Regions from separate parts of the Paenibacillus sp. FSL M7-0420 genome, predicted to be linked through region 1. Evidence: predicted binding sites of a transcription regulator. Region 1 holds the regulator's gene; the other holds the start of a gene.
What was found. Region 1 encodes NrdR, which represses ribonucleotide reductase genes. Its sites were predicted from a motif close to AACACNATATATNGTGTT; they were not measured.
Positions count from the first base shown of each region.

Region 1 (3,907 bases):
GATTGTCTTCCGGGACCCGGAGGCGCTTAAGACACTGAATAACCTGACCCATCCGGCAATCCGCAGGGAGATCAAGGACAGGATGTATGCGCTTGAACAGGAGAATCCGCAACGTCTCGTCATTGTGGACATTCCGCTGCTCTACGAATCAGAGCTGGATTCCTTGTTTGATCAGATTATTGTGGTCTATGTTCCGAGGAGGGTGCAGTTAGCCCGCCTCATGGAGCGCAGCGGAATGAAGCTGGAACAGGCGGAGGACCGGCTGCGGTCCCAGATGGATATTGAACTGAAGCGCAGGAAAGCGAATTATGTGATCGACAATAGCGGTGATCTGGAGTCTGCAGAGCTTCAGGTTGCCCGGCTGTGGGACAGGCTGGGCCTGATATGATGAAGTGGCTGCGTAAAAAAAGAGTTCTGCTGCTGCTGTTCATCGGCTTCACCGCGATCCTGTTTCTTGGCTCCAACTGGATGTCATGGTTTTATCCTATTCATTATAAAGCAGAGATCCGCCAGCACAGCCAGACGTATGAGATGGACCCGTTCCTGGTGGCGTCCATCATCCGTGTGGAGACCAATTATAAGACCGGCCGCGAATCCAAAAAAGGCGCACTGGGGCTCATGCAGCTCATGCCGGATACCGCCAAGTGGGCGCTCGAAAAGGCCAAGCTCCCCGACGTGTCGCTGGAGCGGCTGAAGCAAGAGCCCTCCTCCAATATTGAACTGGGCACCTGGTATTTGTCTACGCTGTCCAAGCAGTTCGACGGCAACCGTATAGCGGTCATAGCCGCCTATAATGCCGGGCCCGGTAAGGTGCAGAGCTGGTTGGATGAAGGGCAATGGGACGGAACAGAAGCCTCTGTGAAGGACATTCCGTTCGGTGAGACGCGTCACTACGTGCAGCGTGTAATTTATTATTATGATCAATATACCGAGCTCTATAGTGAGTTCTAGGGTGCTTGTTACTTCTGCTGCTGTTATGTAAAAAGAAGCATCAAACGGCCGGAGGCCGTTCGATACTTCTTAGGCAAGCTTATGTCGCGCTTAGCAGGTTATTATTTGTACTGACCTGCCAACTGCTGCTCAGCCAGGGTTACAAGACGTTTAGTGATGTAACCACCGATCGAACCGTTTTCGTAAGAAGTTTTATTGCCTTGGTATCCGTCTGGGGAGAGGGTGATACCTAGTTCCTGGGCAACTTCATATTTCAGTTGTTCCAAGGCACCGCGTGAGTTTGGAGCTACCAGGTTATTGGAGTTGTTATTTTGGCTCATTGCTGTTCACCTCCTATCGGTTGGTAACTGTATTATGTGCCGGACATGTCAGATTCATAACAACAAATAAACGGTGTTTTCTGGAAATTAAATTAAGCCCGCATAGCCCTTGTGTATCAAGGGGCGGGGCCTGACCATTCTAATGATGAGGAAGTGAAGAAGCTTATGAAATGTCCTTACTGCGACCACACCAATACCAAAGTCCTGGACTCGCGCCCGGCCAATGAGAATAAGTCCATCCGCCGCAGGCGGGAATGCGAGCTGTGCAGCCGCCGTTTCACCACCTTCGAGATGATTGAAGAGACCCCCCTGATTGTGATCAAAAAAGGCGGCAGCCGTGAAGAGTTCAGCCGTGACAAAATCCTCCGCGGCCTGATCCGTGCCTGCGAGAAGCGTCCGGTCCCTGTTGAGCGCCTGGAGGTCATCGTATCCGAGGTGGAGAAAAGCCTGCGCGGCATCGCCCTCGCCGAGATCGAGAGCCGCCAGATCGGCGAGCTGGTCATGGAGCAGCTCTACCCTGTCGACGAGGTAGCCTACGTCCGCTTCGCGTCCGTGTACCGCCAGTTCAAGGACATTAACATGTTCATGAAGGAACTGAAGGGACTGCTGTCCAAGAACACGGAGGAGCTGGACGGGCTGTAGGTGGAGGGAGTAGAGGGGTTTGATTGGGGTAGCGGGGCTGGCTCTGGGGTTATAGGGCCAGTTCCCGGATAGGGCGTTTGTCCTCAAAAATAATTTCGAAAAAGTGTTGACACTGAAAGCAGATTTCTGTATTATATAGAAGTCGCCTACGAAACACATTGATGAATAAGCGGCTTGAGCTTATCACTAAGATTAGATTTTAGAATACATAATGTAATTCTAAATTGGCAAAATTGTAAAAATATGGGGCCATAGCTCAGCTGGGAGAGCGCATCGCTGGCAGCGATGAGGTCAGGGGTTCGATCCCCCTTGGCTCCACCAATTTCATACGGACTCTTAGCTCAGTTGGTAGAGCAGTAGACTCTTAATCTATTTGTCCAGGGTTCGAGCCCCTGAGAGTCCATCACATGAAGAACGGCAGAGATGTCGTTCTTTTGCTGTTTCAGGGGATGCGGATGATTAAGTGGGGGAACAGCAAGGGCTTGAGATCCATTCCCGAACCGTGAACCCCTGAACCCCAACTGCGAAATATGATTTCCGTTGATATCCTTCGGTTCTAAATGTGTCTAAAGGACTGCTACGGACCCCACAGCCCTTATTTTCTCTATTCAACATAATTAAAAGGGCTAACGGACCTTATCGCGCTTATTGTTTCATCACCATCCATATATGAGATGAAATCTAGTAAATAGCGCCATCTGAGTCCGTCAGCTTCGTGAAATTGTGCTTTTTATAGAAATAGGCGCGCCTCGGTCCGTTACAGCTGATTGATACCTCTACTTCTCACGCTCACAGCCACGGAATTCAAGTGTTTTTACCATATCAGCTTTATAATTATGCTCCTAAACATACGTTACACTCTAAGCTGATATGTCCGGTTGCGCTGCTGTCCTCCAGCGACATCCAGTAACTGTTGTTCGACCAAATGATGCAGAATTCGTCGGAGTGCCTGTCCGTTACCCTGAGATGCTTAGCAAGCTCCAAAGGTGTGAATGCCCTGAGCAGACGTCTTGCGTAACGAAGGGTCTCCGCTTCGAGCCAAGTTAAGGTGGAAGCAACATCCGTCGCAATGAATTTGCCGATAAAAGACAACACCAACTGTTGACATTGCTTGGGTTCTTCGATAATCGAAGCCTTGAATCTCAATCCCGCCTTTTGCACCTCCAGGCATATAAGCTAAGTCCAGATAGCGGTACCCGTTATTGAAATCACGCACTTCCCATTCTGGAAACAAATGATCGAAATTGCCTATTGCCGGAAACCATACCTTGCGGAGAAATTCAACTGTTCCGTGGCCTAATCCTTTGCCAAGTAGCTCCTTTCGCCTGTGGTTGCTCTCATTCTTTAGATTGCTAACTAACCATTCCTCGTACTGCTGCTCAAATCGCGGCATCCGTACTCCTCCTCGAACGCTCAACTTAGTGTTTATTTTTCCCGCAAAAAAGCCGCCTCAATACTCAACCCTCTCCAAGAAACTAACTCGGAAGGGGCAAAGCATTACAAGCGGCGTGTGCTTCACAACCTATGTTTCTTATTATAGCGCTACAAATCCAGGAATCAATAAGTTATACTACCCTTAAGTCCTCATAGGAGGCTGAAATCAGACATGCTTGTGCCAAAAAGAATGGAAAAACAAACAACTAATGGGCTAGCTGAAGATGACTATTCAATTGACGATATTCTTGAATCTGAAGGTATACTGACGCCTAATGAAGCAAAAGAACTGTACAATGAGATTCGGAGAATGCGTGAGGAAGAGTGGAATTGATAAAAGGGGAGAGTCTGATGACTAAGAATGAACAAGCCAGATTATTCAAAGTAACCTTAAGCGACTGGAACGGTGCGGTGCGTGGACGGCCTACCCGGAGGATTGCAATATCTGCAAAGGCATCGCTGTAGGATCTTGCGGCAGTTACGAATACCCCCAAACATAAGCTGCTCCTCTTATTCGATTATGGCGATGAGTGGAGAATGATTGTTCAATATCTGGGAGA
Region 1 covers NZ_JBBOCJ010000001.1:2,118,905-2,122,811, forward strand. The annotation lists gene coaE (dephospho-CoA kinase) at 1-388, shown strand, start outside; gene MKX51_RS08895 (lytic transglycosylase domain-containing protein) at 388-951, shown strand; gene MKX51_RS08900 (alpha/beta-type small acid-soluble spore protein) at 1,053-1,271, opposite strand; gene nrdR (transcriptional regulator NrdR) at 1,437-1,913, shown strand; tRNA gene MKX51_RS08910 (tRNA-Ala) at 2,159-2,234, shown strand; tRNA gene MKX51_RS08915 (tRNA-Lys) at 2,244-2,316, shown strand; partial or broken gene MKX51_RS08920 (transcriptional regulator) at 2,767-3,306, opposite strand; gene MKX51_RS08925 (hypothetical protein) at 3,520-3,681, shown strand; gene MKX51_RS08930 (hypothetical protein) at 3,885-3,907, shown strand, end outside.

Region 2 (3,907 bases), 3.3 Mb from region 1:
GCCTTGAACGTCGATGCCGATTTTGCTGCTTATATTCTGTATCGCTCCAGTAGCAATATCGTACAGACTGCCATGAACGTCAAAACCATTCTTTTTATCATCACTGTAATATACAAGCAGCATCTCGCTATTAGTTTTATCAAAAGCAATAAAGGATCTGTACAAGGAATATTTGTCACCTAAGCTGCTTAAATCCAGCAGTTCCTGCGGGGCTATTGTTTCTCCAGCTGCGGCTGCTTTTAAATTCAATACGGATAACTTTTCAGGTGTCATTCCTACCCCTTTACCCAAAGTGATCGTTCCGATACCCAGCACTACATAGTTACCTCCATCGCAGATCCCCGTTAATTCATAATATTTCTGCGAGCCACCCGCATAGAGCGGAAGAGTATATATCCGCTTAGCTGTGGCTTCAGATAACTCGGCCTGACCTTTGGGAGACAGATACAATGTGTAAGGCTCTGTAGGATGGGTGTATTTGGGCTTGCTGTAATTTACCATCGGAGGCGGCGGCGACCAGACAATCCCGGCGTTGGTCTCAACGGCACGCGCACGTGTCTTGTCTCTGTTCATGGGCAGGGGCATGTAGTACTTCACTCCACCAAGCTCGAACTCCGCAGAACCAACCGGCGGGTTGTAGGCTTGCGGCGATGTTGGTGAAGCAGCATTCTGCGTAGCCGAAGGAGACGCCGACGGCATCACCACAGCCGCTCCCGAGCCAGGCTTAAAGACCGCTGCCAGCCTCCCTGCCGGATCGAGGCCGGCCCCTGGGCCAAACGGCCAGATCAGCGTGACGAGCAGCAGGGCGGCTGCCAGTCCGCCGAAGGCGGCCATACGGCTGAAGCGGCGGCTGCCTCCACTTTTGCCGCTGGAGGATTCATGGGCAGCCTCTTCAATCCGCGCCATGAGCTGTGGCGTGAATCCAGGCTCTGCAAGCGGGCTCCGCCCGGCTTGCCTGTACCAGTCCTTCTCCCCGCTCATCACCTTCACTTGCTCCTTCTCTTGTCTCGTCTTCACAGGTCTTCCTCCTTTATCGCCGTTCTCACTTTCTCTCTGGCCCGTCCGAGCCGGGATTTGACCGTCCCCTGCGCGATCCCGAGCAGCGCGGACATCTCAGCAACCGGAAGATCCTGCTGGATATCCAGCACCAGCACCTCTCTGTACTTGTCCGGCAGGGCCATAATAATCTCCCAGATCCGGTTGGCGTATTGATTGCCGATGGCCTCTTGTTCTGCGGACAAGGTGCCTCCCTTATCCTGATAGCTGCCCAGCGGAGTGAACCTCCGCCAGAAGCTGTTGCGCCGTAAGCTGAACGCGGTGTTGCGCGTGATGGTCAACAGCCAGGTTTTCAGGGTGGCCTGTCCCCGGTACTTGCCGATGCTCTTGTAGGCCTTGAGGAATACCTCCTGGCTGATGTCGCTGGCCTGCTCCCGGCTGCGGGTTAAGACATAAGCATAATTCCATACGTCCTGGCCGTAGGTCTCCATCATCTCGCGAAGCGATACCGATGAGGCACAGGTCATGCTATACGTTAGTTCTTTACTCTGCATGTTCTCTCCCCTCTCACCTAATAAGACTCCTGCCGGCGGATATGGTTCCCTGTTATTGTAAAACTGAATATGCGGATTGCACTTTCTGCAATAGAATTGCCGATATTTGCCGTTAATCTCCATTCTATTGTATTTCCTGCATTAGAATTTGAAGAATCTGCTCAATTAGCCGCTTTTAGCTGAAATCAACTGTACAAAATACAACAGATCTCAACTCTTCCCGAATTTAAGGAGCATCTAATGTACGAAGTGCAATGAAATCCAGAACCGCTGAAGGCTAAACGCTTTCAAAAATTACAGCCGTTTCCCCTTCCCGGGAGCCCCTGTCTGCACCATTCCACAGCCCCGCAAAATGCTTAAAAAAAATACTAATTAATTATAAGAGAATAGAATGCAGGCGGGGCGTGGGATTGGCGGTTTTAAGCTCTGTTTTGAGGGGCCGCAGAGGTCTGTCTGTCTCTTGACTTTTCAATATATGGTATATAAAATGATTAAGCATTACTAAATATAGTGTATATAAGAGCTAAGCCCATAAATCTAGTGATTTCGCCCAAGTTCATTTGTCAAGTAGAAAGAGCTGTAGAATGGGCAACATGTTATAGGAGGTTAGGAGCCATGTTGATTGCTTACGATTCCAAGACCGGCAACGTCAGAAGATTCATTAATAAACTGAAGCTTCCGGCGGTTCAAATCGAAGAGCATATGACGATCGACGAGCCTTATGTGCTTGTTACATACACTACCGGATTTGGACAGATTCCAGAGAAGGTGTCAACATTCCTTGAACGAAACCACTCCAGGCTCAAAGGCATCGCCGCGAGCGGCAACAAAAACTGGGGCGAGCTATACGCGCACAGCGCAGACTTAATTGCACAGCGTTACAACGTACCGGTGGTCGGCAAGTTTGAATTGTCGGGAACCTTCGGGGACGTACAGCGCATAAAACAGGAGGTGGACCGGGTTGCGGCATATTGAATTGAACAACATGTTGATGAAGAGAGACGAAAGCGGCTTTTTCCAATTGGATAAGGACCAGGAAGCAGTAGCCGAGTTCATGCAGGATGTGGAGCGGCGCAGCCTGACCTTCACGGATACGAAAGCCAAGATTGATTATATGATTGCCAATGACTACTACGAGGACCTGTACGACCGCTACTCCGCTGCTGAGATGGAGGATGTCTACCGGATCGCCCATGAATATAATTTCCGCTTCCCTTCCTATATGGCGGCTTCCAAGTTCTATACCGACTATGCCGTCAAAAGCAATGACCGTAAGCAGTACCTGGAGCATTATCCGGACCGCGTAGCGGTAGTGGCTCTGCATCTGGGACGGGGTAACGTAGAGACTGCCCGTACACTGGCCCGCTCGATGATGGAACAGCGCCTGCAGCCGGCGACACCAACCTTCCTCAATGCCGGTAAAAGCCGCCGCGGCGAGATGGTCTCCTGCTTCCTGCTGGAGATGGACGACTCGCTCAATTCAATCAACTATGTGCTGAACACCTGCATGCAGCTGTCGAAAATCGGGGGCGGCGTTGCCGTCAATCTGTCCAAGCTGCGCTCGCGCGGCGAGACGATTAAAGGTGTCGAGGATGCGGCCAAAGGCATCATGCCTGTCCTGAAGCTCATGGAAGACGGCTTCTCCTATGCGGACCAGATGGGTCAGCGTAAGGGTTCGGGGGCGGCTTATTATAATATTTTTGGCTGGGACGTACTTGAATTCCTGGACAGCAAGAAGATTAACGCCGACGAACGGACACGCCTGAAGACGTTGTCTATCGGCCTGATCGTGCCTAACCGCTTCTACAAGCTCGCACAGGATAATCAGCCGCTGCATGTGTTCGCTCCTTACACGGTCTACCAGGCGTACGGTACGCATCTGGATGACATGAATCTGGACGTAATGTATGATACCCTGCTTGCCGATCCGCGCGTGAAGAAAAGAATCGCCATGAGCGCACGCGACATGCTGACCAAGATCGCCATGATCCAGCTTGAATCGGGCTATCCGTATATTATGAACAAGAGTAATGCCAATAACGCCCATGCCCTGCGTAATGTGGGCCAGATCAAGATGTCCAACCTGTGCACCGAGATTTTCCAATTGCAGGAGACTTCAGAGATTAACGACTACGGTCAGCAGGACGAGATCCGCCGCGATATCAGCTGTAACCTGGCTTCCCTCAACATTGTGAACGTAATGGAGCACGGCAAGATTCGTGAATCCGTACATGAGGGCATGCTGGCACTGACGGCTGTCAGCGATATGACAACTGTCTCCAACGCTCCAGGCGTGGCTAAGGCGAACAAGGAAATGCACTCCGTGGGCCTGGGTGTAATGAACCTGCACGGCTATT
Region 2 covers NZ_JBBOCJ010000001.1:5,440,873-5,444,779, forward strand. The annotation lists gene MKX51_RS23215 (hypothetical protein) at 1-1,017, opposite strand, end outside; gene MKX51_RS23220 (RNA polymerase sigma factor) at 1,014-1,550, opposite strand; gene nrdI (class Ib ribonucleoside-diphosphate reductase assembly flavoprotein NrdI) at 2,166-2,525, shown strand; gene nrdE (class 1b ribonucleoside-diphosphate reductase subunit alpha) at 2,512-3,907, shown strand, end outside.
Region 2: the regulator NrdR is predicted to act here: its motif matches at 2,048-2,065, upstream of nrdI (class Ib ribonucleoside-diphosphate reductase assembly flavoprotein NrdI).